4 regions of the Ruegeria sp. HKCCD6604 genome follow, and region 1 is predicted to be linked to each of the others. Evidence: riboswitches for the same ligand, from Rfam matches in the RefSeq annotation. Region 1 holds a riboswitch; each other region holds the start of a gene.

Region 1 (7,276 bases):
ACAAGGGACACAGGAATACCTGCAAAGGGTCTATGGCCTCAAAGCCGATGTGTTCGAAGTCGTGGTGCCCGAGGACAGCCCTTTGGTCGGCGAGATTCTGGCCGACATCAACCACGAAAACCACCTGTACATCATTTCCACCTTCTATCGCGGCAAAACCTCGATGGTTCAGGTTTTGACAGCGGAAATTGCAGCGCCGTGTCGGCTGGCCATCGTCGGCCGCCGTTGGGAGGTCGAGAAGTTCGCCGAGAAATACGGGCTGACCGTTCTTCCGGATTTGGACATTTTCGTCGAAGAGTTCGCCCCAACCAATGCAGGCGTGGCCGAGGTGGTCATCACGCCCGACAGCAAGCTGATCGGCAAATGCCCCCGCGAGCTTTTGTTTCGCAAGACCTACGGGATGTCGCTGCTGGCCATTCACCGCGGCGAAGAGACGCTGAGCCATGTCGAGACCGAGGATCACGAATCCACTCAGATCGGGCTCGAAAAGTTTCAGGCGGGCGACATGCTTGTGGCACATACCAGATGGGACAACCTGATGCGGATCAAACGAGATCCGGATTTCGTCGTTGTGACGACGGACTTTCCTCAGGACGAGCTGCGGCCGCAAAAAGTCGGCTGGGCCCTGGCATTCTTCGCCATTTCGCTATCGTTGATCCTGTTCACGGACGTCCGGCTTTCACTCTGTCTTCTTACCGGCGCGGTGGGCATGATGCTGACCCGTGTGCTCAGCGTGGACGAGGCGTACCGCGCGGTCGGATGGAACACCGTATTCCTGCTCGCCTGCCTCATACCTTTGGGACAAGCCGTGCAGAACACAGGCACGGCCGCGTGGATCGCGCAGCAGATCATGATAATTCTGGACGGCTGGCCGCTCTGGTCGCTGCAAACCGGCATCGCCATTCTGGCGACGGCCTTTTCTTTGGTCATGTCCAATGTGGGGGCCACGGTTCTGCTGGTGCCTCTGGCGGTATCGATTGCGGTGGCGGCGGGTGGAAACCCGGCCGTCTTTGCCCTGACGGTCGCCATATCGACCTCGAACAGCTTCATCATCCCAACCCATCAGGTAAACGCGTTGATCATGGGTCCGGCCGGATACAAGGTGATGGATTTCGTCCGCTCCGGCGGAATAATGACGGCGCTGTTTCTGGTCGTCTCGCTGCTCATGATAAACGTCATCTATTAGCGCAAGAGGATCCAGGGTGTTCGGTGGTCTTTTCCCATCATCTGGACAGGTTCAGCCGAGGCACCCGTTCACCATAGTCTACGCCCCTTGCTGAAATACCGTTCGTCGCCGGGCCCACCTCAGGCTGGGTCCCGGCACACCATGCCGCCCATCGACGCCCACAGGTCGCTTTCCATGCCTCTGCATCATTGTTGCGCGCGACTCGCTTGACAAGCAGGCCAGCGGTGCCGCATGTCCCTTTCGTTGGTGTCGGTGAGAGCCGATGAAAAGGGAATGCGTCAACGGTCTTGCCGCCAAACGCAGCCGCCCCCGCGACCGTGAACGGAGAGGATGCCCAATGCCACTGGCCCGAAAGCCGGGAAGGCGGGACATCCGACAGAGGCCCGCCTCTGGCATCCGCAAGCCGGGAGACCTGCCAACAACCGAAGTTGAAACCGGGCGGGGTGTTCCGGTGTCGGGTCCATGACCACTCGTGGCCCGCATGAAACCCCGTCCCCCGCGAAGAGGATTTGGGGGGATGAGAGACATGACCGAGACCGCACCAGTCGAGTTGCTGGTCTGTACTACCTGCCGTCGCGGCCTGCCTGTCGAAGATGATGCGCAACGCCCGGGCGCTTTGTTGCACAAGGCCCTGGAACAGGCAGACCTGCCCGACGGTGTCACCCTGAAAGCCGTTGAATGCCTGTCAAACTGCGATCAAGGCTGTTCGATCGTGTTGCGCGGGCCGGGCCGCTGGACATTCGTGTATGAAAACCTGAACGAAACAGATCATGTCGACGTCATCGTCGACGGCGCGACCAAGTATCTGGCCACGGAAGATGGTTTGGTGAAATGGCGCGAACGCCCCGAACATTTTCGCAAGAACTGTGCCTCGCGCATTCCCCCGATTGGAGCCTGACATGTCGAACCTCGAAAAACTCCCCGTCACAGTGATCACCGGCTTTCTGGGCTCGGGCAAGACCACTTTGGTGCGTCACCTGATGCAGAACCCACAGGGCAAGCGCCTTGCTGTCGTGGTCAACGAGTTCGGCGATGTGGGCGTCGATGGCGACATCCTGAAATCCTGTGCCATTCCTGATTGCCCGGCGGAAAACATCATGGAACTGGCCAATGGCTGCATCTGCTGCACCGTGGCAGATGATTTCATTCCTACCATCGAGGCCCTGATGGCGTTGGAGCCGCGCCCGGATCACATCCTGATCGAAACCAGCGGTCTGGCCCTGCCGAAACCGCTGCTCAAGGCATTCGACTGGCCTGACATCCGCTCGAAGATCACCGTCGACGGCGTGATCGCTCTGGCCGATGCCGAGGCTGTGGCCGCAGGCCGTTTCGCGCCCAATGTCGAAGCGGTGGACGCCCAGCGCATGGCCGATGACTCGATCGACCACGAAACGCCCCTGTCCGAGGTGTTCGAGGATCAGATCTCGTGCGCCGACATCATCCTGCTGACCAAGCCCGACCTCGCCGGCCCCGAAGGCGTGGCCAAAGCGCGCGAGATCATCGCCGCCGAGGCGCCGCGCCCCCTGCCCGTCGTCGAAGTGGCCGAAGGTGCCGTGGACGTGCGCGTTGTGCTGGGTCTGGAAGCCGCCGCCGAGGATGACATGGACGCCCGCCCCTCGCATCACGACGGCCATCACGATCACGAGCATGACGATTTCGAAAGCATCATCGTCGAGCTGCCCGAGCAGACCGATCCGGCCCAACTGGTCGCCAATATCGAACGCCTCGCCAATGAACTGAACGTCCTGCGCGTCAAAGGGTATGCCGCCGTTCAGGGCAAACCCATGCGCCTGCTGGTTCAGGCGGTCGGCGCGCGGGTACGGCACCAGTATGACCGCCCGTGGGAACCCGGTGAAGACCGTCGTTCGCGTCTGGTCGTCATCGCCGAGCATGACGATATCAAAGAGGCGGAAATCCGCGAAATCCTCGTGGGTGTGCGTGAGGCTGCCGAGTAAGACACATGCACGTCGTCTTCCGCGAAAGCCACGGGCTCGAGGAAACCGAGACCCCAACCGATCTGGGCCAGAGCCCGGCGGAACTGGTGGTGCTGTCCTTTTCGGACAGCGATCTGGGTGCTTTCGCGGCGGGCTGGCATCGTGGTGGCGGACCGGAAGGGCGAATGCCGACCCTGCGGCTGGCGAATTTGACGGCGCTGAAACACCCGTTGTCGGTCGATACCTATGTCGAACAGACGCTCGAGGGCGCCAAGGGCATTCTGATCCGGCTGATCGGCGGCGTCCCCTACTGGGCTTATGGGTTGCAGCAGGTTCTGGCGCTGGCGCAGGCCAAGGGCATCGCGCTGGCGGTGCTGCCCGCTGACGGGCGCGAGGACACGCGGCTGGATGACTATTCCACCCTGCCGGTCTCGACCCTGCGGCGTCTGGCGCATCTGTGCGATACCGGCGGCGAGGTCGCGGCACAGGCGGCGCTGGCGCAGATGGCTTTGGCGGCGGGGCTTTATGCCGGTCCGGTGATGGGCGCCAAGACCTTGCCCGAATGTGGCGTGTGGTGTCCGGATCGCGGCGTAATCCCGGTGGAAACCGCGTTCGAAAGCAAGGCCAAACGAATCCTCGTCACCTTTTACCGCGCTTACCTGACCTCGGCAGACACCGCCCCGATCGCCGTCCTGATCCGCAGCCTGCGCGCCCGTGGATTCCAGGCGGTGGGCCTGTTTGCCCCGTCTCTCAAGGCGCCTGTGGCCGCCGACTGGTTGCGGGAACATGTTGTTGCGCTGAACCCATCGGCCATTGTCAACGCCACTTCGTTTTCGGGAAAAGGCGCGTCGGGAACGTCGCCTCTGGACGCGGCAGGCGTGCCGGTGTTTCAGGTCGCTCTCGCCACCTCGCGCCGCAAAGCCTGGGCCGAGGCGGAACGCGGTTTGTCCCCCGCCGATCTTGCCATGCATGTGGTACTGCCCGAGGTGGATGGACGTATCTCAGCAGGAATCGCGTCTTTCAAGGAACCCAGCAAACGCGATCCGCATCTGGAATACGCGCGCTTTGCACATCGGCCTGAACCGGACCGGATCGAAGCGATCATCGACCGTGTATCGGGCTGGCTTGCACTGAACGACAAACCCAAGGCAGATCAGATTCCTGCGTTGGTCCTGTCCACCTATCCCGGCAAAGACTGGCAGATGGCTCATGCGGTTGGCCTCGACGCGCTGGCCTCGGCCGCGGCGATGCTGTCCGATCTTGACGAAGAAGGCTACGACATCGCGACTGGCGAACCGATTGCCGACACTCTTCTGGACGCACGGATTTCGTGGTCGCTTGGGGATTATCAGGATGCGCTTGCGGAATTGCCCGAGACCCTGCGCGCTGATCTGCACGCCGTTTGGGGCGCGCCCGAAGATGATCCGGCCTGTGCCGATGGTGCCTTCCATTTCACCGCGCTTCGGCGCGGCAAGGCGCTGGTCGCGCTGCAACCCGAACGCGGCTCGCCCGAGCTGCGGGATGACGACTATCATGACCTCTCGCGCACCCCGCGCCACGGTTATGTCGCCTTCTATCTGTGGCTGCGTAAAGGGTTGGGTGCCGATGCGCTGATCCATATCGGCGCGCATGGAACGCTGGAATGGTTGCCCGGAAAATCGGTCGCCTTGTCTGCCGATTGTTGGCCCGAGGCGCTGATCGGCGATCTGCCGGTGATCTACCCGTTTATCGTGAACGACCCGGGCGAGGCCGCGCAAGCCAAGCGCCGGATCGGAGCCGTCACGCTGGGCCACATCCCGCCCCCGATGAAGGAAAGCGGCACGCCGGATCGGATGGTGCGGCTTGAATCGCTGCTGGATGAGTTTTCCAACGCCGACGGGCTTGACCCCAAACGCCGCGACCGCTTGCAGGAAGATATCCGTGATGAGGCGCAGGCGATAGGGCTGGAAAGCGATCTTGGCCTCGATCAGGCAACCTGCACCGCCGAGGCCATCACCCGCATCGACCGCTTTGTCTGTGACATCAAGGAAAGCCAGTTTGGCGACGGGCTGCACATCTTCGGGCGTGTGCCCGAAGTGACGGGCAGTTTCGATCCGGCTCCTTCGGCCCACGCCGAACGCGACGCGCTGATCAAAGCGCTCGAAGGCAAGCGGATTGATGCCGGGCCTTCAGGGTCCCCCTATCGTGGCCGGTCAGATGTTCTGCCCACCGGGCGGAACCTTTACACCACCGATCCGCGGTCGGTTCCGACCCGTGCGGCCTATGCTCAGGGTGTGAAACTGGCCGAAGAACTGGTGCGGCGCCATCTTCAGGAAGAAGGCGATTACCCGAAGGGGCTGATCGTCGATCTGTGGGGGTCAGCCACCATGCGCACGGCGGGCGAGGAATTCGCCATGGCCCTGCACCTGCTGGGCGTCAAACCCGTGTGGGACAAAGGGTCCGAGAGGGTTTCCGGCATCGAGGTTCTGCCGATCACCGACCTGAGCCGCCCGCGTCTGGACGTGACCTTGCGGGTTTCGGGCCTGTTCCGGGATGTTTTCCCGACGCTGTCCGCTTTGTTTGGCCAAGCGGTTCGCGCATTGGCCGCGCGCGATGAGGCAAGGGATTGGAACCCCTATGCCGGGCAGGAGCCGGCAGCGCGGGTCTATGGACCTGCGCCCGGAAGCTATGGCGTCAATATGACCGAACTTTCCGAAGTGTATACCGACGAGGCCCGTGCGCAGGCCGGTGAAGCGTGGCTTGAGGCCAGCTCTTTTGCATTGGAAGGCGAACACATCTCGCAGGACAAGGACGGCATCACCCAACGCGTTGCAAATGCGGACAGCTTTGTCCACTTGCAGGACCTGACCGAAACCGATCTTCTTCTGGCCAACGATTATGCCACACACGAGGCGGGTTTTGCCGCCGCCAAGAAGATCGCCGGCGGAACCGCGCAGCTTTACCATCTGGACAATACCAACCCCGAAAATCCGCGGGCCCGTACTTTGCGCGAAGAAATCAGCCGAGTCGTCCACGCCCGTGCCGCCAACCCCGGCTGGATCGCCGGGATGCAACGCCATGGTTTCCGGGGGGCGGCTGAAATCGCGGCAACGCTGGATCATATGGCTTCTTTCGCGCATCTGTCTGGCACGGTCGCACCACATCTTTTTGACCTCTACCACGATGCCACTCTGGGCAACGAAGAGGTCGACGCGTTCCTGCAAGAGGCCAATCCCAAGGCGCGCCAGGCCATGCAGGACCGGTTCCGCGCGCTGCTTGAGGCCGGGCTTTGGAACACGCGCCGGAACTCTATCCGGGCTGATCTGGAGGGATTGAGATGAGTGCACCAATTGTTCAGGGCTGGTGCCCGGGCGCCCATCGTCCGATGATGTCCGGTGACGGTCTGGTCGTCAGGGTCAGGCCCCGGCTGGCGCGTCTGGAGGCCGATCAGGCACTGGGACTGTGCGATCTGGCGGACCGCTTTGGCAACGGCTCGATCGATTTGACCAATCGCGCCAATCTGCAATTGCGGGGCGTGGAAGAGGAAGACCATCAGCCTCTGCTCAAAGAGCTTGCCGCGCTGAACCTGCTGGATGCGGAACCCGGTATCGAAATACGCCGCAATATTCTGGTTACGCCGCTCTATCAGGCGGGCGATTTGACTGCTCGACTGACCCATGAACTGATTGATCGGCTTGCGGAGCTGCCGGCCCTGCCGGCAAAGTTCGGCTTTGCAATCGACACGGGCCGCGAACGTCTGCTGGCGTCGGATTCGGCTGATATTCGTCTGGAAACCGGTGCAGGCGGCCTGATCCTGCGCGCCGATGGCTGCGAAACCGGGCGGAGCGTGACCGAGACCGACGCCATTGACCACGTGATCGCGCTGGCAATGTGGTTTGCCGAAACCTACACACCCGAGACACGCCGCATGGCGCATGTCATCGACGCCCTGCCGCAGGAATGGAAGGGATGTGCGCCCGGTTCTGTTGGCGCAAAGCTTCAACCGGGCCGCTGTGAACTGGGTGCCCTGTACGGCGCGGCTTTTGGGTCGCTGCCTGCGCGCAAGCTGTATGACCTGATCGAGGACAGCGGCGCTTGCGCCCTGCGCGTCACCCCGTGGCGGCTGATCCTGCTGGAAGGCGGGGCGGCGATACCTGCCCCGGCCTTTGTCGAAGAT
Region 2 (7,276 bases), on a different contig from region 1:
TTCACCAGTTTTTCCTCAGTCCAGCGTATCCGCAAGCCAGTTCTGAAGCAGAAAATGAGCGATAGCTCCCTTGCGAGCCGGCAACAACCGGGGATGTTCGCCGGCAAATGCCTGCATCATTTCGGATTTGCTGACCCACATCGCCTCTTCGATCTCGACCGGATCGATAACTATGTCGCGCGACAGGGCCTCGCCGGCGCATCCGAACATCAGGGATGCCGGGAACGGCCAGGGCTGGCTGGACAGGTAAGACACCGCGCCAACAGGTACGCCTGCCTCTTCCATCACTTCGCGGCGCACCGCCGCTTCGAGCGTTTCGCCGGGTTCGACAAATCCCGCCAGCAAGGAAAACATTCCCTCGGGCCAACCCGGAGACCGCCCCATAAGCACATTGTCCCCATGCGTAATCAGCATGATCACAACCGGATCCGTGCGCGGAAAATGTTGCCCGCCGCATGACGGGCAACTGCGCTGCCATCCCGCTTGCGACATATCGCTGGCGGCGCCGCAGCGAGCGCAGAAGCGATGTGTTTCGTGCCAACCGACAACCGCCTTGGCGGATGCGGCCAGTTCGGCATCACGAGGCGACAATCGCGCCATGATCCGGCGAAGCTCGGCGAAAACATGCCCTTCAGGCAAATCCGGGTGCTGCTGTTCGGATCTGTCCACGAACTCTCCCAGGCCGGTCAGATCCAATCCCTCTGCCCCCCAGGCCGAGATATCCGCGGCAAACAGGGGTGCGCCCTCTGCGTTCAGGCCCAGAAAAACCGGTGCTTCGATCACGCCGCCGGGGCCATCGCATACCAGCGGGTGGGTCATCTGCGTCAGGGCAAGCTGATCCAGCGCCGCGCCCACGACCAAAAGCTTGCCTCGCCACAGCAATATGCATCGCGCAGCAGGGTCGCGCGCCATCTCGGCCAGCTTCTCTGAATCCCCACGAAGATGCGCTGCCCGATTCAGGCCCGAGCCACCGAAAGTCACCTGCTCTGCGTTTTTCATTGGAATTCCTTCTGGTCTTGCGCACAGGGCTGCCATGTCTCAGGCCCTGTTGCAATGGCAATTCAAGACGCAAAACGCAGAGACGCGCCGCCGAAAAGCCGCATGGCGGCCTCGGAAAAATCATCTAGACTGCGCTTTGATGATTTTAGCCCATTACCACATTCAAAAGCAGAACAAAAAAAGTGAAGCAAAACCCATCGACGCAGGTTCAACCCACAAAAGACCGTGCGCGTATTCGTATTCTTGCCACCTCCGACCTGCACATGCATCTGACCGGTTTTGACTATTACGCGGACACACCGGACCCGACGCTTGGGCTGACACGCACCGCCAGCCTGATCCGCAAGGCCCGACACGAGGCCACAGACGCGCTGGTGCTGATGTTCGACAACGGGGATTCGCTTCAGGGAACGCCGATGGGCGAATGGGCCGTTCGGAACGACAATCCCCACCCGATGATGCAGGCATTCAAGGCGCTGGACTATGATGCGATTGGTCTGGGCAACCATGATTTCGGGTTCGGGCTGCCGACATTGGACAAGACCCTTGCACAAGCCCCGTGCCCGGTTCTGTGCGGCAATCTTCATCGGTCCGGAGAACAACAATCATGGCAGCGTTTTACGATCCTTGACCGTGTCGTGAGAGTGGGAAACAAGGATGTGCCCATTCGCGTCGGCGTGTTTTCGGTTCTGCCGCCGCAGACGACGCGTTGGGAAAAACACAATCTGAACGAAACCGTAGCGGCGGACGACATCGTTGTCGCGGCACGGTCCCTGACGCGTATCTTGCGCGAAAAGGGGTGCGATCTGATCGTGGCGCTCGCTCATTCCGGGCTTGGACACCCGGACGCAGCGACCGACACTGAAAATGCCGTTATTCCCCTGGCCGCGATTGAGGGCATCGACGCTGTTGTCGCCGGGCACACTCACCTGAACCTTCCCGCACGCATCGGCGCGCAAACCCCGAATGTGGATTACGTGAAAGGGTTGGTGCATGGAACGCCGGTTGTCATGCCCGGCTCGGCAGGCGCATATCTTGGAGTAATCGATCTGGCCGTTACCCTACAGCCCCAGTCGGGGCTGCGTGTTGTCGACAGCCACGCCGAATTGCGCCCGGTTTCGGTGGGCGGCACCGCGATTGGCGAAGATTTGGAAATCGCGCATCTGGTTGAACCCGCACATCAGCAGACCCGTCAGGACATGGCCGCGCCCGTTGCGCGCGTCTCGGACACATTGCACAGCTATTTCAGTTTCTGTGCGCCGGATCGTGGATTGACGCTTGTGGCAGCCGCACAGGCAGCCGCGTTGCGCCCTTTTTTACACGGCACCACGCTTGCAGAGCTGCCGCTGTTGTCAGCCGCGTCACCGGCCAAATGCGGCGGACGCTCTGGCCCCAAGCACTATACGGACGTGCCGCCCGGTGAAATCTGTCTGCGTCACGTGGCGGACCTGCATGTCTTTCCCAACGAGTTGCGCGCGGTTCAGATCACGGGCGCGCAGCTGCTGGAGTGGTTGGAGATGTCAGCCAGCGCATTCAACCAACAATTCCCCGACGCCGAGGCAGAGCTGTTCGACCGGGATCGGGCGGGATACAATTTCGATGTCATCTTTGGCCTGTCCTATCAGATCGACCCGTCGCAACCGGCGCGTTACGATGTCGGGGGGCAAATGATCCATCCCGGCCACAGGCGGGTGCATCATCTGACTTGCGCAGGCCAGGCCGTGCAACCCGATCAGGCATTTGTCGTTGCGCTCGATAATTATCGCGCAAGCGGGGGCGGACATTTCCCGCATGTGTCATCGGCCCCGGCCATCGATCTGCCCCCGCTGGATATCCGGGACATTTTGCGGGACTACATGACGCACCGCCTGCCACCCGACCCATTGGCCCGGCAACCTTACCCGTTCTCTCTGATGCCGAAATCGGGGATGACGACCATTCTTCGGACCGGTCCCGGTGCTTTGAAGTATGTCGACGAATTGAACAGGTTTGCCCCCAAGATTCTGGACCCTGACGAAAACGGTTTTGCACGCATTCGGCTGACGCTCTGACGGGTTGTCTTTTGCCGAAGCCTTCCCTATATCCAGAGTCGAGAGGTTGGCGCGGGCGAGCGCCTCGCCAACCTGGTCAGGTCCGGAAGGAAGCAGCCACAACGAGCCCCGCTTGGGTCGATGTCCAACCTCTCACTTTACGAACCTTGGCCGCAGGAGGGCTTTATGATTGTAGCAAAGACCCTTCGGGCAGCACGGTTCTGACCTCACGGTATCGACTGACTGCCTGAACACATGACCCGGGGATGAGCGATTGCCATCCGTCGGGAGTGCTGTTTCTGACGACAGGCAAACCAATGTTTCTTGCACTTTCGGACCTGGGATGGTCCTCTCACTTTGCTGCGCAACACGCGGCTTATCCTTCCTGCACACCTTTTCGCATCACTTCCGTTCATCGGGACCGCCTGATCGGGCTGAACCCTGACGGCGAAGTCCCGTTGCTGACCCCCGATCAAACGACCGGCAGCTATGCTGTTGGCGATTGGGTTCTCGCCGATGACGACAAACGCGTGCGCCATTTGCTCGACCGGCGCAGCCTGCTGCACCGACGCGCCGCCGGTACAGGCGCCGCAATGCAACTGATCGCAGCCAATGTCGATGTGCTGTTCATCGTCAGCTCCTGCAATGCCGATTTCAACCTGCCCCGGCTGGAACGATATCTGGCGCTTGCGTATCAGGCCGGGTGTTACCCGGTCGTCGTTCTGACAAAGGCCGACAAATCGGCGGACCCTGACAGTTTCTCGGGACAGGTGCAATCACTGGACCCGTTCCTGACGGTTCTGACGATCAACGCACTGGACCCGGCAGAGGTTGAAAAGGTGCTGTCCTGGTGCCCCAAAAGCCAGACCGGAGTGCTGGTTGGTTCGTCGGGCGTTGGCAAGACGACACTTGCCAATAACATGACCGATCAGGATCTTGCCACCTCGGACATTCGCGAGGATGACGCGCGGGGCCGACACACGACGACCGCACGCGCACTGCACCGGATGCGCAACGGCGGCTGGTTGATCGATACACCTGGAATGCGCGCGTTGCGCCTGCTGGACGCTCAGGATGGGATCGACGACGTTTTCTCGGACCTTGCCGAGTTGAGCCGGGACTGCCGTTTTTCGGATTGCCAGCACAGCTCCGAGCCCGGATGTGCCGTGCAAAAGGCAATAAGCCACGGCATGCTTGATCCGGCTCGATTGGACCGGTGGCGCAAGCTTTGGCGCGAAGATCAGCGCAATTCTGAGACCGTCGCGCAGTCCCGGGCGCGGGACAAAGCGTTCGGCAAGATGGTCCGTGGCGTCATGAAGGAAAAGAAACTTCGCAACCGGTGATGGCGGGTCGGGGCCTGGCCCGTTCTGCGCCGCGTCTGATCAAGCGATCAGTCGCGGCCAAACCGCTGCATTGCGCCGGGCAAATGCTCCGATATGACCAACTTCGGGCAACCCGAAATCGGCGGGGCTCAGCAGGTGGCGGTTGGCATCGGGGCCGTAAAGATCCGCAAGCCGCCAAACCGCGTCCGGCGGCACCATCTGGTCGTCCTCGAAGGTGAACAAATCCACGGGCGTTCCAGAATCCTTCCACTGCGCCGCAGGTAACTCATGCCCGATTTCAGGCACATAATTCAAAGGCGCGGTACACCATTTGCGCCACTGCCAATAGACCGATGCCGGCAGATCCGAGCCGAACCCGATCGCCTTTCCGGGAAGGTAGCCAAGGGCTCGGGCCAAAAGCGGCGCATGGCCATACCAGAACAACCCTGCCAAACCCCGATAGGGCCACGGGTGGTCGCTTAGGGTTACCAGCCCCGAACACACACAGATCATGCGATCAATCAGATCGATATCCGGCTGCACAGGCCCCAACATCGCGCCGATCGAATGACCGATGGTCCAATGCTGCGAATCGGGAAACCGTCTGCGCATTTCCGCCCTTGCCGCGGGCATGTCGATCAAGGCCCAATCCGTCATCGTCGCACGCGAGTCTTTCAGGCGGCCAGTCAAGGAATGCCCGTAATCGCGATAGTCATAGGTCAGGCAGGCCATACCCTGCTTGGCAGCAAGCCATCGTGCGAAATGACGGTAATAATCGCGCGGCACACCCGTTGCACTGTTCAGCACGACGACGATTTCGGGCGAGGTCAGCGGGCTGTACAACCGGGCAGACAGTGTTTTCTGCCCGGACGGAAAGCGAAACTCTTCGGTCAATACCGTTTGCTCTGTGTCCAACATGATCTCTGGCTTTGCGCTTGGTAAATCCGGTTTCCGAACCTCAACGCCCTCGACACTATGCATGAACCAACATCGTATCCAGCATGACCAAGCGTCCGGCCAAAAGATCGGCTTGACTCGATGCGTGCTCAAACGCTAGCGGTTGTGTGATGGTTTCCGGCCTCCACAAGGGGTCGGGATGAAAAGGGAACACGGTGCGGTAATGTCTGGTCATGCAGGCAACAACCAAATCCGCGACTGCCCCCGCAACTGTAAGCGGTAAGCGATGCCGAAACACCACTGGCCCCGAAGGCTGGGAAGGTCGGCGAAGCGATGACCCGCAAGTCAGGAGACCTGCCATCGGAAACGAAACCGAAACTCGGGCGGGGTGTCCGGGCAGGTCCTGACGGCATCACGCTGTCCCACCTGTCCCAAATATCCTGTCCACCAAGCGCGGAGGGCGCAGGATGATCTGGAAGACAAAAACACATGAATTCAGTGCAACAGTATGTCAGCGGACAGGCAAAACCTGCCCCGCTTTGGCGCGGCTGGCGCGCTCGATTTCCGAAGCCATGGCCCAGGCGACCTCGGCCACAAGTGACGATTTCGAGATTGAGGGCAGCAGCGAGCTGTCACATTGCACCGACGGATGTCATGCAATTTTCCGCGCGCGATCAGACAGCATTCGTGTCTTTTGCGGGACGCAGCCCGAAACCGCAATTGAGCCGCTGAACGGCTATGCCGACCTGATCTTCGGAAACACGTTCAGTGCGATGCCATCCGGCGTCGTGAAAACCCCACCCTGCGCGATGATCGAAGTTTCCACGATCCGGCCTCGGAAACCTGCTTGCGCGCCCGTGCAGATTTCAATCTGAATCCAGACTGACCTGTGCCTGGGCGCGCCGAGAGGCCCAGGCCAGTTGCGCATCCGTTTCGACGGCGCAAGGGCGCACCGCCCGCAATCGTTGCAGCGCCGTGTCCGCGCGTTCGCCGCATTCGACCATAAGCCGAAGGACAACCATACCTGACCTGCCACATCCCCCGCGGCAGTGCACCAATACGCGACCTCCGCCTGACAGCGCGTGCCGGGCCGCGGCGCTGACGGACGGCCACGCGTCATCAATCGCTTTTGTCGGCGCTCCGAAATCTTCGATCGGCAGGTGAACCCATCGGCTGGCGCGGCTTTGAACATCGCTGCCAAATTCCTGCGCCCCGTCCTGAAGCATTTCGACATCCGTCGTCATCGAAACAACAAGCCCCGGCTGCCAGGCTGCGATCATATCCAGATCGCTGGAGTAATCTCCGCCGCGTCCGGGCATTGAGGTCAGCGCCAGCGTTCCGCCACCGACTTGCAGGGCGTAGATCACCAACTGCGACATGAATCCTGTCCTCCCCAAAGAACTCTTTACAAAATGAGCCATTAAATCCGCTGATGCAGTTTAGTGCGAAAGCGACTCGTTTCTAAATCAAAAATCATCGCGCCCCGCTGTGGACGCGGGCAACGGTGGCCACTACGCTGTGCCCAAGCACCGAATCCCAACGAGAAGACATGACAGACAGCTCCAGCCCCGCCTATCAGGTTCTCGCCCGCAAATATCGCCCGGAAACCTTTGCCGATCTGGTGGGTCAGGATGCCATGGTGCGCACCCTGAAAAACGCGTTCGCGGCCGACCGGATCGCGCAGGCCTTCATCATGACCGGCATTCGCGGCACCGGCAAAACCACGACCGCAAGGATCATCGCCAAGGGCATGAACTGCATCGGACCCGACGGAACCGGTGGCCCCACGACCGAACCCTGCGGTCAGTGTGAACATTGTGTCGCCATCATGGAAGGCCGCCATGTCGACGTGATGGAGATGGACGCCGCCAGCCGTACGGGCGTCAACGACATCCGCGAGATCATTGACAGTGTTCGCTATCGCGCCGCCAGCGCGCGTTACAAGATTTATATCATCGACGAGGTTCATATGCTCTCGACCAGCGCGTTCAACGCGCTGCTCAAGACGTTGGAAGAACCGCCCGCGCA
Region 3 (7,276 bases), on a different contig from region 1:
GACAGTGCGGGCGGGCTTTCTCATTCTTCAGCAGGAAAGGGGTGGTCGTGCCGGAAAATTCATCTCGGAAAAATTCGATTGGCCTGCACGGGTCAGAGGTGCGCGGAACCAACCAAAGCGGGATGCGGGCCCGGAACGAACGGCTTGTATTGTCGCTTGTCCGGCGTCACCAGGCCCTTTCGAAGTCCGAGATCGCGCGCATGACCGGATTGTCGGCACAAACCGTTTCCGTCATCATGCGGCTGTTGGAGAAGGATGGTTTGCTTTTGCGCGGCGAACCGGTCCGCGGGAAAGTCGGGCAACCTTCTGTTCCCATGCGACTTAACCCGGATGGTGCCTTTTTCTTTGGGCTCAAGGTGGGGCGTCGCAGTGCCGAGTTGGTTTTGACTGACTTTGTCGGAAATGTGCGGCAACGCGATCGGCGAACCTATGACTATCCAACGCCGAAAGCCACTTTGGAGTTTTCCACTGAGAGTCTGGGCAAAATGATATCATCCATGTCGCCTGAGGCCAAAGGCAGGATTGCGGGACTTGGGATTGCCATGCCGTTCTACCTATGGGACTGGGCCCAGACCCTTCAGGTTCCTCAGGAAGAAATGGACCCGTGGCGCGTATCAGACCTGAAGGCTGACCTGGCGCGGCGCCTCGATATTCCGGTATTCCTGCAAAATGACGCCACTGCGGCTTGTGGGGCGGAATTGGTATTCGGTCCAGCCGATGGGCCCAGGGATTTCCTGTACTTCTATATCGGGTTTTTCATTGGCGGCGGTGTGGTCCTCAATGGCGCAATCTTTTCGGGGCGTGGAAACGCGGGCGCAATCGGCCCCTTGCCTGTGCCAGATGATGCCGGTGGTGTCAGACCCCTTATCGACGTGGCCAGCCTGTATGTGCTCGAGCGTGCAATCACCACAGCAGGTGTCACGTCGCATTCCATTTGGGAAACGACCCAGCGTTGGGATGTGCCAAAAGTTCAACTGGAATACTGGTTGAAACAGACGGCGAGCGGGATTGCCTATGCAATTGTCTCATCCTGTAGCCTGATAGATTTCGAATGCGTGAAGATTGACGGCTGGATGCCGCAGGACATCAAGGCGCGTTTGGTTGAAATGGTCGAAGACAAACTGTCTGAGCTAAACCTGACCGGTCTCGAGCGCCCTGCCGTGCTGGCAGGGGCCGTAGGCCCGGAAGCACGCTCACTGGGCGCGGCAAGCCTGCCGTTGTCGGAAAGGTATCTTTCAGAAGCCTAGATGTGAATTCACTCTGTTGCCTTGGATATTTCACAAACTGGTTCACTCTCGCAAACTGCCGAGCTCATTATTTTTCGATGGTCGTAACACATTTTCGTTGACGGAAGGCTGAGTTGTCTGGCAAGCCGCTCGGCATGTCCGGTTCCGGGGCTTACTCTGGAATCAAAAGGGAATGCGGTGCGGGCTCAGGCCCAATTCCGCAACTGCACCCGCAACTGTAAGCGGCGAGCAGGGCTGAAACGCCACTGGGGGTTGCCCGGGAAGGCCAGTCCAACGCTTTGACCCGCAAGTCAGGATACCTGCCGGACATGTGCCCTCTAACGGGCACTCCTAATCGGCGACGGGATGTGCGTCGGACCAGGATGCCTGAAAGGGTAATTTGGCGTTGAATGTCCCGTGGTCAAAACGAATTTCGCGCCGGGATTGGCGCGACGGGACAAGGACGACTGTTCATGAAAACGCTGCTCAGCGCAGCCGCTGCCGCGGTGGCTCTTCCTGCCATAGCAAATGCGCATTTCCTTTTGGAATACACCACCGAGACCATGATCGAGAAACCGGGCGATGTACCGGTCAAACTGATTTTCTGGCATCCGTTCGAGAATGGCCATGTCATGGATCTGGAAAAGCCGCAGGAATTCTATGTGATCCACAACGGTGAAAAGACCGATTTGCTGGACACGCTGGAACCTATCCGGTTCACCGGCGGGGAAAACGAGGGTGCGGCGTTCAAGGGCAGTGTCCCGGTCAAACGTTCGGGCGACTATGTGCTGGTGACGGTTCCTCAGCCTTATTATGAGGAATCCGAAGACATTTATATCCAACAGCTCACCAAAGCTTTCCTGAACCGCAACGAATTGCCGACCGACTGGATGAATCCCGTGGGTCTGCCGACCGAGATTATCCCGCTGAACAAGCCGACCAACATCATCGCGGGTTCGACTTTCACGGGCCGTGTGCTGGCTGATGGTCAGCCGGTTGCGGGGGCCGAGATCGAGATCGAGTACATGGCCGCCGAACCCGACATGGAAAGTTCGGCCGTTTCTGCACCGAAAGTGTCTCCTATGCCGGGTGGTGCGGTGGTCGCAATATCTGACGACAACGGGTACTTTTCGTTCGGCGTTCCGAAAGCCGGTTACTGGGGTTTCGCCGCCCTTGGTTCCGGTCCGGCAACCGAACATGAGGGCAAAGAACTCAGCCAGGATGCGGTCATCTGGATTCGTGCCTGGGATCTGGAGTAACCCCAAATGCACATCGTCGACGGAGCCCTTTCCAACCCGGTTGTAATTGGCGGCGCCATAGCCGCCGCGGGCGGGATCGCCATGGGTCTCAGGTCTCTGGATCTTGATCGCATCCCCACTGCGGGCGTGCTGTCAGCCAGTTTCTTCGTGGCATCCTTGATCCACGTGCCCATTGGTCCGTCGTCGGTCCATCTGATCCTCAACGGCATGGCCGGGCTGCTGCTTGGTTGGGCCGCATTCCCGGCTTTGTTCGTCGGGCTTTTGCTACAGGCGGTCTTTTTCGGCTTTGGCGGATTGACGGTGTTGGGGATCAACACCGTCAATATCGCCTTTCCCGCGGTGGTGGCCGGAATGTTGTTCGGTCGTCTGATCGCGCGTGGAACGCCTTTGCAAGGTGCAATTTGGGGGGGCGTCGGCGGCGCATTTGCGATTGCGGCGACAACCGGCATGGTCGCGTTTTCCTTGGCGCTGTCGGGGGATGAATTTCTGCCTGCCGCCAAGCTTGTTTTCTTCGCCCATATTCCTGTCATGGCCATCGAGGCGATTTTGACCGGGTTCGCCGTGTTGTTGGCGCGCAAGGTCAAGCCCGAGCTGTTTTTCAGAGGAGCAGCCACATGAAGCATCTGGTTGTCATATTGGCCGTGTGCTGCGCACCTGTGCCTGCCCTGGCGCACAAGGTCATAGCCGGCGTTTTCGAGTCGGGAGACGTCATCGAGGGCGAAATTGGCTTTTCTAACGGCGACATGGCAAACGGCACCGAGGTCATTGTCACCGGCCCGGATGGGGCCGAGCTGGGTCGATCGGTCACGGATGCGGACGGTTTTTTTGTCTACACGCCGACCTCGGCCGTGGCGCACACCTTCTTTGCCAACCTTGGCGCCGGGCATGTGGCCGAAGTCACGATGTCTGCCGAAGATGTCGCGCGGATCATGGGCGTTGCCGTGGCAGAAAACGGTGGCTCATCTTCGGCTGCTGTGACGCAGGCCAGCGGTTCGGCGGCGTCTCTCGGCGCCGAAGAGCAGCAGGTTATCGCCAAGGCCGTACGTAACGAATTGCGCCCGCTCAGGCGCGAGATTGCGGCCTATCGCGAACAGAATGACCTGCAAACCATCCTTGGCGGGATCGGGTACATCGTTGGTCTGTTTGGTCTGGGCTTTTACATGGCGGCCCGCCGCAAGCTGGCCTCCTGATGGCACACGTTCTGGGGCACAAGGAAAAAACACTGTCCGAAGCCGGTGACGGACCAGAAGGTCTGATCAGTCTGCTGGATCCTCGGATGCGGATCGTCATGGCAGTTGTTTTTGCGGTCGTGACCGTGGCGCTGTCATCCCTCGGCGCGCTTTGCGCGGCGCTGACAGTGTCGCTTTCGCTTCTGATAGTTTCACGTCTGCCGCGGCGAAAGACGTTGAAGCGAATGGCCATGATGGATGGGTTCATCCTGTTCATGCTGGTCCTGTTGCCCTTTTCCATGCCCGGGGATCCGATGTTCACGCTTTGGGGATTCTCCGCAAGCTGGCAGGGTTTTTGGAAAGCGGTCGAGATTGCCTTGACCGCCAATGCCGTGATCCTGTCCCTGTTGGTTTTGGTCGGGACGATGGAGCCGGTTACACTGGGCCACGCCCTGCATCGTCTGCGGTGCCCCGAAAAGCTGGTTTACCTGCTGATGTTCACGATCCGGTATATCGAGGTCTTGCGCGAAGAATACCTGCGGCTGCGCGCCGCCATGAAGGTGCGTGGTTTTCGGCCAGCAACAAACTGGCACACATATCGCAGCTTTGGCTACCTTGTGGGTATGATGCTTGTGCGCGCGATCGAAAGATCAGAACGCATCCTGGCCGCTATGAAGTGCCGGGGGTTTTCCGGGCGTATGCCGTTGCTTCAGGAATTTGCCCTGACCCGTGCGGACATTGTGTTTGCGGCAGGTTTCAGCGGTCTCTGCCTGGGTCTGATCGTTCTGGAATTCGCATGACACTGATCGCGCTTGAAGACATCTGTTTTTCCTACCCCGGCCAGCCACCCGTTCTGGACGGGGCAAGCCTGAGCCTGAGCGCGGGGCAGCGCCTGTCCCTGACAGGCCCGAACGGAGCGGGGAAATCGACGCTCCTGCGGATTTTGCTTGGGTTGCAGCGCCCGTGTTCAGGCACCGTCACCGTTTTTGGTCAGCAACGCGTGGAAGAGGCTGATTTCCATGAGGTCCGCCGCCGGGTGGGGCTTGTATTTCAGGATGCGGACGATCAGCTGTTCTGCCCGACCGTCGCCGAAGACGTTGCTTTTGGTCCGCTCAATCTGGGCAAGACCCGTGACGAAGCACTTGCCATCGTCGACAAAGTACTGGGCGATCTGGACCTGATGCACCTGAAGAACCGCATTACCCATAAATTGTCAGGCGGAGAAAAGCGTCTGGTGACCCTGGCGACGGTTCTGGCGATGGAACCCGAAGTGCTGTTGCTGGACGAACCGACGAATGCGTTGGATACGAAAAACGAAGCGCGCCTGCTGGAAATCCTGCGCGCGTTGCCACAGGCGATTTTGCTTGTCAGTCATTCGCCGGCGTTCCGCTTGGAACTGGCGCCCGATGAACTGGATCTTCGCGACGGGAAGCTGGTGCCGGTCTGACCTGTTCTCTTGGCAACCGGACATGGTGGTTTCAGATATGCAATCATACCGCCTGAGCCACGCCATGAAACGGAAAGCGAACCTTGTGCGTCGTCAGGCCCTGGCTATGTGCGCCTGCGGCTCATCAGCCCATATTTGACCGCCCATGCCCGAAAGGACCCGCGTCTGCGCCTGTCCTGTTTCACAGGTTGCCTGGATTGCGCACCGCCTTTGCGGTTGAATTCGAACACGTCGATTATCCGCTCGGCACAGCCACAGGCTTCGCCCATGCCGACTTTGGCGAAATAGAATTTCTCGAAACGCTCGGGGTTTTGCATGGCTGACCTCCTGAATGCATTGAACCTCATGAAGGGCGCATTGCCAATTCACTTTCCTGCGTTTCAGGCAGCCGTGCTATGGCGCCGCGAACTCGCTTCCTGTCCAGACATTGTCCAGTTGATTGAAGACCGGTGAGGTAATGAGCATTTCAGCGGAATAAAGCAGTTGCAGCTCATCCGCAAACCGCGTGACGCCCGGCACAAGCCCGGTGATGTTGCGCCATTCCGCCCAGGTTCCGGGATTTGACAGACTGGTCGGATTGCCGGGATCCGCGGGCTGGTGCCACCCGGCGGCGTTCAGCAGTGGTGTGAGCGCAAAGCGCGCATCGTTGCTGTCGACTTCGGTACAGGCAGAGGCATCGCATTCCCAACTTGTCCAGTTCGCCGCCGCGATGGTTCCGGCGATCGGTGCGGCGGCGTCGATGACCCGAGCCATAACCTCGAACCCGCCACCAGCCGTCGGACGGCTGAGCGACAAAGGATCAGTTGCCACGGCGTGCAAAGCCGCTGTTGGCGCCAGGCTGAGTGTCCGGCCGATCAGAGCCAGCTGCGCAGAGCCGTCTGTTGCGGGTGCAGACCCCGCAGCAGGCAGGACCCTGAAAGGTGTCAAAATCGGAACCGCGCCACCGCGGATTGTGATTTCCTGCACCGCATTGTCAAAGGCCGGAACAAAGTCGCTGCGGATCGTATAGGTCAACGGGAAGCTGGGTTGTTGCGGCCCCGCAGGTCGGGCACCGTCACGTGTGACAAAGGACAACGGTGGAACGGCACCGGGCTGTGGCAGCGAAATCTGCGGCCCTGCTATGCCCAGCGCGGCCGCGATCATGCGCGCGCGCTGTTCGGCCTCTCCATACTCGCTGAGCAGATTTATGTAGCCGCCGATCTCGGTGATGTTGCGCGGGGCCGGGATGCGGGATGGGGCAATGTCGCCAGCGATGGCCAGCCTGTGGGCTATAACCTCTCGGGCGCGCTGTATCGCCGGAGAATTGGTGGTTTCAAGAATATTGATGATGGCCTCGGCAAGGCTTTCATCGATGCCCGGTTCGGGAGTTGCATTTGTGCTGGTGTCACTCATCTTCGTCCTCCGCAGGGGCGCTCAGGCCATTGAGGAAATCCAGTACGGATTGGCTGCCGGCCTTGGTTGCGCTGCCGTCATCTGCATCTGTATTGGCTTTGGTAAAGGCCCCGAAAAGCTTGGCCAGAAGCAACGTGTTGGAAGGATTGGCCAGAGCCGCAGCGCCACCGGTGAAATCCTTGAACAGGTTTTGAACGAAACCGGTCCGGTTGCCATCCGGTTGCCCGCCAATCAGCGCAGAAACTCCCGAAGCGTTCTTGGCGATATCCTCAAACCCCTTGAGCTTTGCGGCATTGTCGGCAGCTGTCTTTTTCTTCTCGGCGGCCTGCTTTTTGGCTTCTTCCTCTTTGCGGGCCGCAGCGATCTCTTGCCCCTTGCCCGCCAGCTCAGTGGCCTTGCCGACAAGCTCTTTGGTCAGATCCGTCGCCGTGTCTATGGCCTTGTCCCGACCGGCGGCGACCGATTGCGTTTCAAGGGCCAGTTGCGCCTGCAACTCTTTCAGGCCGGTCAGATCGGTTCCCGCCCGTGCAAGATCAGGCGCGGCCTTGAGGATCTCGGCCAGTTGCGAAGTGGGCACGGCCTGGCCCGTGCCGATGTCGCCCCCTGCGATGGTAAGCGTGTTCGAAGGTTGATTGGCCGGCAGGTCCGATGGCGCACGGGTGCCAAAGATTGCATCACTGTCCGCGGGCAGGACCGGCGTGTCACCAACCGGGGGTGGCGTCGGGCTGTCCTGCCAGTTCCAGAAGCGGCGATGGTCGATCATCTCGCAGGAATTGCAGCGGC
Region 4 (7,276 bases), on a different contig from region 1:
CGTCATAGTCAACGCCTTCAACCGCATCCTTGTTGACCAGCCATTTGGTCGTGACCTCGGTCTCTGTCGGGCCGATCGGCGTGACGCGGAAAACAATCGAGTGATCGGCAAGAAAGTGGTTCCACGTGGTCGGATAGTGGAACTTCAAAAGCGATCCCGCATCCGCAAAGGGCGACCGGCCCAACCAACGGCGCACGGCGGATTTCCCGTCCATCGTATAGCTCTCGGCCCCTTCTTTCAGTGGCATCCGCGCCAGTCTATATTGGCCGTCCTCGTGCAGATGGAACTGCGATGGCATACCCGCAGCCTGGCACCTGTCGAAATGGGCTTGCATGTAGGCTGGGGTTTCACCGCCTTCGATCCCCGTCACGCCCGGATCATCAGGGAAGGTCCGGCACAGCGCAGGGTGGTTGCCGCCGCAGTGATAGCACTCGCGATTGTTTTCCCAGACCAGCTTCCAGTTGCCGTTCTCGATGATCGTGCTTTCGAAGGCGATCTTGGCATTCGCAAGATCATGCGGCTCAAGATACGGGCGCGCGATATTGGCGAACGTGTCAAAATCCGGGGCGACATCCGCCAGACAGATATACACCAGCCCGGCAAGCTCGCGGCAATGAACCGTCTTCAAACCATGCTGTCTGGGATCAAACTCCGGCCCCATGTCGCGGGCCCACAGCAATGAGCCGTCAAGCTCGTAGGTCCATTGATGATACGGGCAAACCAGCTTCGGCGCGTTGCCTTTTGCCGCCTTGCATATGATCGAGCCGCGATGGCGGCAGGTGTTGTGAAACGCCCGGATCTGGTTGTCGGCGCCACGCACGATGATCATGCGATAGGCACCCACGTTGTATGTTACATAGTCGCCGGCTTTCACCAGTTCACAGGCCGGAATGGCAAAGAGCCACTCACGATAGTGGATGGCTTCCAGGTCGGTCTGAAAGATCTCGGGGTCGGTATAAAAGGCCCGTTCCAGAGCATAGCCCGGGATTCGACGCGCCAACAGGTTTTGGACATTGTTCACTTCTGGCTCTCCTGCCGCGCCCCGCGGCATTGCTTGGGCAGATGACAGGGAGGAACCGTCCGGAGGCGCGCGAGGACCACGTCCGAAACCCGTGCCCCCACCGCCACCCGCGGTTTGACATATCTGCAAGGCTGGTTTCCGGACTTGAAAGGGGCTTGCACCCGGTTGCGACACCTTCCCGGGATCCTCGTCCCAGTGGTTGATTGTCGAACCTGACCTTCCTTACCGTTGCGGGGGCAGTGCCGGAATTCCACCGGCTTCCCAATTCTCCGCTGTCTGAGAATCAAACAGCGGCACCTCACGATGGCAGCCTACTTTTTACCCGCTTGGGCGCTGAAATGCTTGCGACATTTCCGGTTTCAAAACAGACATGGAAATTTTCCGGCAGCGTGGACGGCGCCGGGATCACGGTCCTTGGCACAGGGGCGTGGCAGGCCCGCCAGCACGGCGTTCTGCAGGGGCCAATGGCCTTGCGATGGATGCGGCCACGTCTGACATCGGCGCCGTCAAATTGTCCCCCAACCGCGACGGCGAAGGCCCGGCTGCTCTGATCAGAAACGAAACGCTGCGCGTCGCCTGAGCATGGCTGGAAAAGAGAGTGTCGGGCCAAATGAAGGAGGTTTGCAGCAAGCCCTTTTGGGTGAAGTTGTTCCGTTCGGGATAGTGCTGGCTTGCCATGGGGCAGGTGAAGAAGGTGAATATCCGTCATGCGAGAGTTGCCAGTCCATCCTGTCAACGGCCGGTAGAAAACCTCATTTTGTCCATAAAAAATTGTCTTTTTCGGGAAAAACCATTACGTTTTCCGAAAATGGTGGAAAACACCGGAGGCAGTAAGAGAGCAGATGCCAAAACCGAAAACAGGTGTTTTGCGGACAACAGTTCCTTCACGCCTCATGGGAAAACGGGATGGTCTGTTTTTCCTCTGGGGGCAGATAGAACGCGCGCGCTTGAAGGTCGAGTGCAGCGAACGCGCCGAGGGCGCGGCCTCGGACGGGCCAAGGGCAAACACGGCCGGTGAGGTCAAGGGATCGACGACAGCATTGGTGGACGAATTTATTTTCTACTGACTTTTGTGATGAAACCGGGCCTGGTGGCCCTATTTCTTCTCGAAGAACAGAATGACTTCACCCAGACGGACGCCATAGCGCGAGACATACGCGCGGTTCAGCAGACGGTCGTCATCCAGCAGCCACATCCAGTCGTCGAATTTGACACGCATGGTCCCGTCCTTGATCGGCAGGTCGATCTTGTATTTCCAGTTGAACGTATCCCCGCGTTCAATCCCGCTGGCGGTGCCCAGCACGCCAGGAGCCGTGCCGGTCCACGTATCCTCTCCGGTTTTGGTCAATGTCCAGATGCGTTGTTCCGTCGCGCCATCGTCGTAGACGAAGTCTTCGACCAGGGTCAGGGTTTCGCCGTCCCATGTCCCGTCGATATCAACCGTGAATCTGCGGGGGATATTTCCCAAAACATCCTGAAACTGACCGTAGGCCACTGTTGTGCCCTCAAAAAACTCTTCCAGGTTCAACTGCCGGTCCGACAGAAACGTTTTTGGTACCTTCGGTTTGCTGGAGCAGGCGGCAAGAAGCGCAAGGCTTACGATGGCGACGCAGGCGATGAAAGAGCGAAAGGTGATCATTGCAACGGCTTCCTTTCCGAAGTCGCGTCATACCCGTTTGACCCACTTGAATGAATCGGTTTCGAACTGGGGCTTGGACGCATTGTGGCGATCAGTTCCGCGACCTTGACGCCAAACTTGCGCATCTCGGACCGATTCATGATGACGCCGGTTTCTGTCAGATACATCCAATCGGTGACATCCAACGTATGTCCACCGGCGTCATCTGGCAGAATGATGCGATAGGTCAGTTTTACCGTGGACCCCGAGATGATGCCCCGACCTTCGCCCACGATATCATCCGCCATTGCCGTGAACGTGTTGCCGGTTCCCAGCGTCAGGTACCATTTGCGCGTCATCTGTTTTCCGTTGGAATAGGTGAAGTATTCGGTCAGAGTGCCCGAGTTGCCTTGCCATTCGCCGAACATGCGCGCGACAAAACTGTTCGACATTTTGCCATTGGGGCCATAGATCAGGCCCTCGGACAAGATCTCTCCGTTCAGGTGTTTTTTCAGCGAAAAATTTGGCCCGGTGCCGCTGTAATCGGACGGCGATTGCGCGCGAAAGCTCAGCAGCCTTGCGCGGATGAAGACAGCGGTCAGAAGGACCAGAAGGATGATGGTGAAAGCGTTCATTTGCTTGTGACCTCGGTGGGCAGGGTCAACACCATCCCGAACGCTCCGACTTTCAGGATACAGGGCAGCACCGCATAGGCAAGATTGAGTGTATCCAGCGCCTGTGCGGAATTGGTTTGACCGGGGGTGAAACCGCTGCGTTCCAGCAGCGGCAGAGTGAAAAAGGCAGCCAGGGCGAGGCCCAGTTTGCCAGCGAAGGACCAGACGCCAAACGCGGCTGATGCGTTCAGCCCGGCCCGGGTAAGGACGATCGAGAACATGGCCGGCAACACGACCATATCTGCGCCCAGCGCCGCGCCCGAGGCGAGACAGATCATTGCAAAACCCGCAAGATTTCCTGCACTCAGTGTGGCAGCGCCGATAAAGCCGGCAATCGAGAGCGGCATGGCGATGATCAGAGTCTGTTTCGGGCCAATTCTGTTGCTGAGCTTTGCCCAGAGCGGGACGCTCGCGCCTGCGCTCAGGAAAAACAGGATCAACAAAGGACCCGCCTTGCCCGGCAGTTGCAGCCGGTCTTCCACAAAAAACAGAAACAGGGTGGAGGTTATGGCAACCGGGAGGCTGTTGACCAAAGCCAGCGCAAGAAGGCGCAAGCCACCGGCCTGACCCAGACCTGCAAAGGACAGGCCTGATCCGGTGATCGGTCTGCGTCGCCAGATCGGGATCGTCAGTATCAAGGTCAGAACGGACAGCAGCCCCAGAAACGCTCCGAATGCGGGGTAGCCTTGGGAGTGTGCCCCGAAAGCGACCAACAGGGCCGGAGCGCTGGCTGCGATGACCACCCCGGTCAACTGCCCGCCTTCACGATAGGCGGCCAGTGTCATCAGCTCTTGCGGATCGGTTCGCTTCGCCAGAGTTGCGCTGCGACCATACAGAAGAATGGTTCCCAGGCTGTACGCCGAGAACAGCAAGATCAGGATCGCGACCAGTTCCGGCACGCTGGCACCCTGCGGCAGATTGAAAAGCAGGGGAAACCCGATTGCCAGCCCCAAAGCCGCCATCGCCGCAAATGCAAGCTGGCCGCCGGGCCATCGGTCGATTGCCCAACCGATCAGCGGATCCTGCACCAGATCCACCAAACGGATCACCAGCAGCACCGTACCAATGACCCCAAGGCCAATACCCAGGTTCACGGCTGCAAAGCGCGGCAAGTGGATATAAAGCGGGATACCCGCCGCAGCGAGCATCAACGCATAGAGACTGACCCGGGGATAGAGCATCACCGCCCCTGTAGCCTGCGCGTGAAGGACGCGGACCGCGTGTTGTCTCCCAGGAACACGGACATGAAACTGCGCTTGATGCCCGGATACGCCATGGTGCAGGTCTTTTGCCCGTTCAGCCAGAAACTGACCTTGTCGGGACCATCAGAAACCGCCAGATAGCTGTCCCCTTTTGCCACGGCATTGAAACACCGGTTCAGTTGGTCGCGAACGGGTGCTGACCGGCCGATGCGGTCCATCTCGTCCAGGGTCGAGTTGACCAGCGCTTTCTTCTTGATGTTCTTGCGATAGGTCAGTTGCAGGGCGATATCTTCGCTCCAACTGAACGGCGCACCTTTGGGCGTATAGAGTTTGGCGTCATAGATCGGCAAACCCAGATACCGGAACGTCGCGGTTCCGCGCAGTTGGGCATCGTTCAGTTCTTCCGTGACCGGCGACGCAACCAGCCCATTGGGGATCAGCAAGGAAAGTGCAAGAAACGCTGTGCGCCATATCGCCTTATTCAGCGGCAACAGATAGGGCCGGGTCTTTCCCAGGAATGCCATTGTCAGCTCCGATGGTTTGCGGGGCGCCATTTATTCGAGCAACGACATGCATCGCGCTGGCTATCCCGTCTTCGTGAAATCCGTGCCGGTTGTAAGCACCGGCAAACCAAGTTCGGTTCTGTCCCTGCATCTCGCGGATTTGCCCTTGCGCCTTCAGGGCGGCCTTGTCGAAGACCGGATGGGCAAATTCAACCTGGTCATAGATCTTTTCCGCGGGAATTTCTGATGGAGCGTTCAGCGTTACAAACAGCGGGTCACTGTCCGGAATGTTCTGAAGCCGGTTCATCCAGTAGGTTACCCCCACATCTCCGGCTTGCGAACGATAGGTCCAGCTTGACCAGCAGGCGCGCCGCTTTGGCATCTGACCTGGGTCACAATGCAATGTGGCCGTATTGGGCTGGTAGCGGATTGCGCCCAATGCAGCGGCTTCCGCGGGGGTCGCGCCATCACCCAAAATGGAAAGCGACTGGTCCGAATGGGTGGCCAGGATGATTTCATCGAACTGATCCACGGCGCCCTGGCTGTGGATGGTGACGCCCATCTCGTCACGGGATACATTCTGAACAGGGCTGGCCAGACGTATTTCTGCCGTCCGCGCACGAAGGGCCGCGTCGATCCGGCGGACATACTCTATGCTGCCGCCTTTGACCGTGTACCATTGATGCTGGTTTGCGCGACCACTTGCCAGCAAAGCGTGATTGCGGAAAAACTGCACCAAAGAGCGTGCGGGGAACTGGTCCACGAACTCGACCGGCGTAGACCAGATGGCACCGCACATCGGCATCAGATAATTGTGCCGGAACCAGTGACCCAGCCGCAGCTGGTCCACCAATTCGCCAATCGTGGTGTCATCGTCCTTGGCGGCTTCGGGGGCTTCTTTGCCAAACCGCAGAATATCAGCGATCATTTTATAGTAAGCCGGACGCGCCAGATTGCGCTTTTGAGCGGTCAGTGTGCGCAGATTGTTCAACCCGTATTCAATGCGGCCATTGTCGATTGTCGCGCCAAAACTCATCTCGCTTTCGATCACGGGCACGCCCAGCTCATCAAACAGCCGGGTCAGGTAGGGATATGTCGCATAGTTGAAGACGATGAAGCCCGTATCGACCGGTTGATCCCCGTTCTTTCCGGCCATCACCGTGCGGGCATGGCCACCAAGCCGAGGTTCGGCCTCATAGACTGTCACGTCGTTGTTTTCTGAAAGATAGTAAGCGGCGGAAAGTCCCGAAATGCCTGCACCTACAATCGCGATTTTCTTCCGTACACCCCGGGGTTCGTCGAACATTCCAGCCTCTTTATGTGACAGTTTACAAAAAGATACGCAGGGTAGGCACAAGTGGATCAATCCGATTAGAAGTTTTTAACAGATGCACTACTTTGTGGCTTCTGGTTTGAGCTTCCGTGACCTGCGCTACCGTTTTGATCCGAAGCGGATGCGAGGCCGTATTATGGTGAAACACAACTGAATCGGCCCACACATGAGCAGCTTTGACGGCAAAACCATTTGGATCATCGGCGCAAGCGAAGGGCTGGGTCGCGCTTTGGCGCATGCGCTTGGCCAACAGGGTGCTTCCCTGATCCTGTCTGCGCGCAATCTTGAGCGGTTGTCCGAACTGTGTTCTGAACTGCCGGATGCGCGCGCGATCCGGTGCGATGTGACCGAGTTAGACTCTGTTCGTTCAGCTGTTGCCGAGGCGGGGCATGTCGACGGGCTGGTTTACAATGCAGGTGCGTATGACCCCATGCGTTCGGCCGAATGGGACACCGAGGCGTCGCTCAGGATGAGCGATGTGAACTATCTGGGTGCGCTACGGGTTCTGGGTGAAACCGTTCCGGGTTTTGTCCGGGCAGGCCAGGGAGAGGTTACTTTGATCGGGTCACTGGCCGGGTATCACGGGCTGCCCGCCGCAATCGGGTACGGAGCCAGCAAGGCCGCGCTGATTTCTCTGGCCGAGACGATGCGACACGACCTGGCGGGTACGGGCGTGACGGTGCGTATCGTCAATCCGGGCTTCATCAAAACCCGCCTGACCGAAAAGAACGGTTTCAAGATGCCGATGCTGATGTCGCCCGAGGATGCGGCGGATCGCGTGGTCAATGCGATGGCGCGTCGCCGTTTCCGTACGGATTTTCCGGCACCGTTTTCCTGGTTCATTCGTCTGATCGACTGTTTGCCGGATCTGCTAGTTTATCGTGGAAAATAGACTCTAACAAAACTGCCCCTGACAGAACCAGCC

What was found. A riboswitch is a leader RNA that binds a small molecule or an ion and turns the genes downstream of it on or off. The one in region 1 is predicted to bind cobalamin.
Region 2: it holds a riboswitch for cobalamin, as region 1 does, so the genes downstream of both, GS614_RS20805 (hypothetical protein) here and GS614_RS13340 (DUF1636 domain-containing protein) in region 1, are expected to answer to the same signal.
Region 3: it holds a riboswitch for cobalamin, as region 1 does, so the genes downstream of both, GS614_RS11715 (DUF4198 domain-containing protein) here and GS614_RS13340 (DUF1636 domain-containing protein) in region 1, are expected to answer to the same signal.
Region 4: it holds a riboswitch for cobalamin, as region 1 does, so the genes downstream of both, GS614_RS08630 (SRPBCC family protein) here and GS614_RS13340 (DUF1636 domain-containing protein) in region 1, are expected to answer to the same signal.

The regions. Positions count from the first base shown of each region.
Region 1 covers NZ_WVQW01000005.1:62,022-69,297, reverse strand. Annotated here, with positions in the region: gene GS614_RS13345 (SLC13 family permease) at 1-1,186, shown strand, start outside; cobalamin riboswitch at 1,414-1,621, shown strand; gene GS614_RS13340 (DUF1636 domain-containing protein) at 1,713-2,084, shown strand; gene cobW (cobalamin biosynthesis protein CobW) at 2,086-3,141, shown strand; gene cobN (cobaltochelatase subunit CobN) at 3,147-6,440, shown strand; gene GS614_RS13325 (cobalamin biosynthesis protein CobG) at 6,437-7,276, shown strand, end outside.
Region 2 covers NZ_WVQW01000014.1:43,675-50,950, forward strand. Annotated here, with positions in the region: gene nudC (NAD(+) diphosphatase) at 16-999, opposite strand; gene GS614_RS20785 (bifunctional 2',3'-cyclic-nucleotide 2'-phosphodiesterase/3'-nucleotidase) at 1,182-3,050, shown strand; RNA gene ffs (signal recognition particle sRNA small type) at 3,090-3,188, shown strand; gene rsgA (ribosome small subunit-dependent GTPase A) at 3,296-4,372, shown strand; gene GS614_RS20800 (hypothetical protein) at 4,412-5,332, opposite strand; cobalamin riboswitch at 5,403-5,625, shown strand; gene GS614_RS20805 (hypothetical protein) at 5,716-6,123, shown strand; gene GS614_RS20810 (dual specificity protein phosphatase family protein) at 6,115-6,627, opposite strand; gene GS614_RS20815 (DNA polymerase III subunit gamma/tau) at 6,798-7,276, shown strand, end outside.
Region 3 covers NZ_WVQW01000003.1:374,668-381,943, forward strand. Annotated here, with positions in the region: gene GS614_RS11710 (ROK family transcriptional regulator) at 123-1,247, shown strand; cobalamin riboswitch at 1,370-1,569, shown strand; gene GS614_RS11715 (DUF4198 domain-containing protein) at 1,700-2,485, shown strand; gene cbiM (cobalt transporter CbiM) at 2,492-3,103, shown strand; gene GS614_RS11725 (cobalt ABC transporter permease) at 3,100-3,675, shown strand; gene cbiQ (cobalt ECF transporter T component CbiQ) at 3,675-4,454, shown strand; gene GS614_RS11735 (energy-coupling factor ABC transporter ATP-binding protein) at 4,451-5,101, shown strand; gene GS614_RS11740 (hypothetical protein) at 5,206-5,418, opposite strand; gene GS614_RS11745 (hypothetical protein) at 5,495-6,493, opposite strand; gene GS614_RS11750 (hypothetical protein) at 6,486-7,276, opposite strand, start outside.
Region 4 covers NZ_WVQW01000002.1:124,012-131,287, forward strand. Annotated here, with positions in the region: gene GS614_RS08630 (SRPBCC family protein) at 1-1,051, opposite strand, end outside; cobalamin riboswitch at 1,133-1,337, opposite strand; gene GS614_RS08635 (hypothetical protein) at 1,392-1,601, shown strand; gene GS614_RS08645 (hypothetical protein) at 1,864-2,088, shown strand; gene GS614_RS08650 (DUF3833 family protein) at 2,118-2,660, opposite strand; gene GS614_RS08655 (DUF3833 domain-containing protein) at 2,657-3,274, opposite strand; gene GS614_RS08660 (MFS transporter) at 3,271-4,494, opposite strand; gene GS614_RS08665 (hypothetical protein) at 4,494-5,039, opposite strand; gene GS614_RS08670 (NAD(P)/FAD-dependent oxidoreductase) at 4,993-6,324, opposite strand; gene GS614_RS08675 (SDR family oxidoreductase) at 6,518-7,243, shown strand; gene GS614_RS08680 (DNA polymerase Y family protein) at 7,247-7,276, opposite strand, start outside.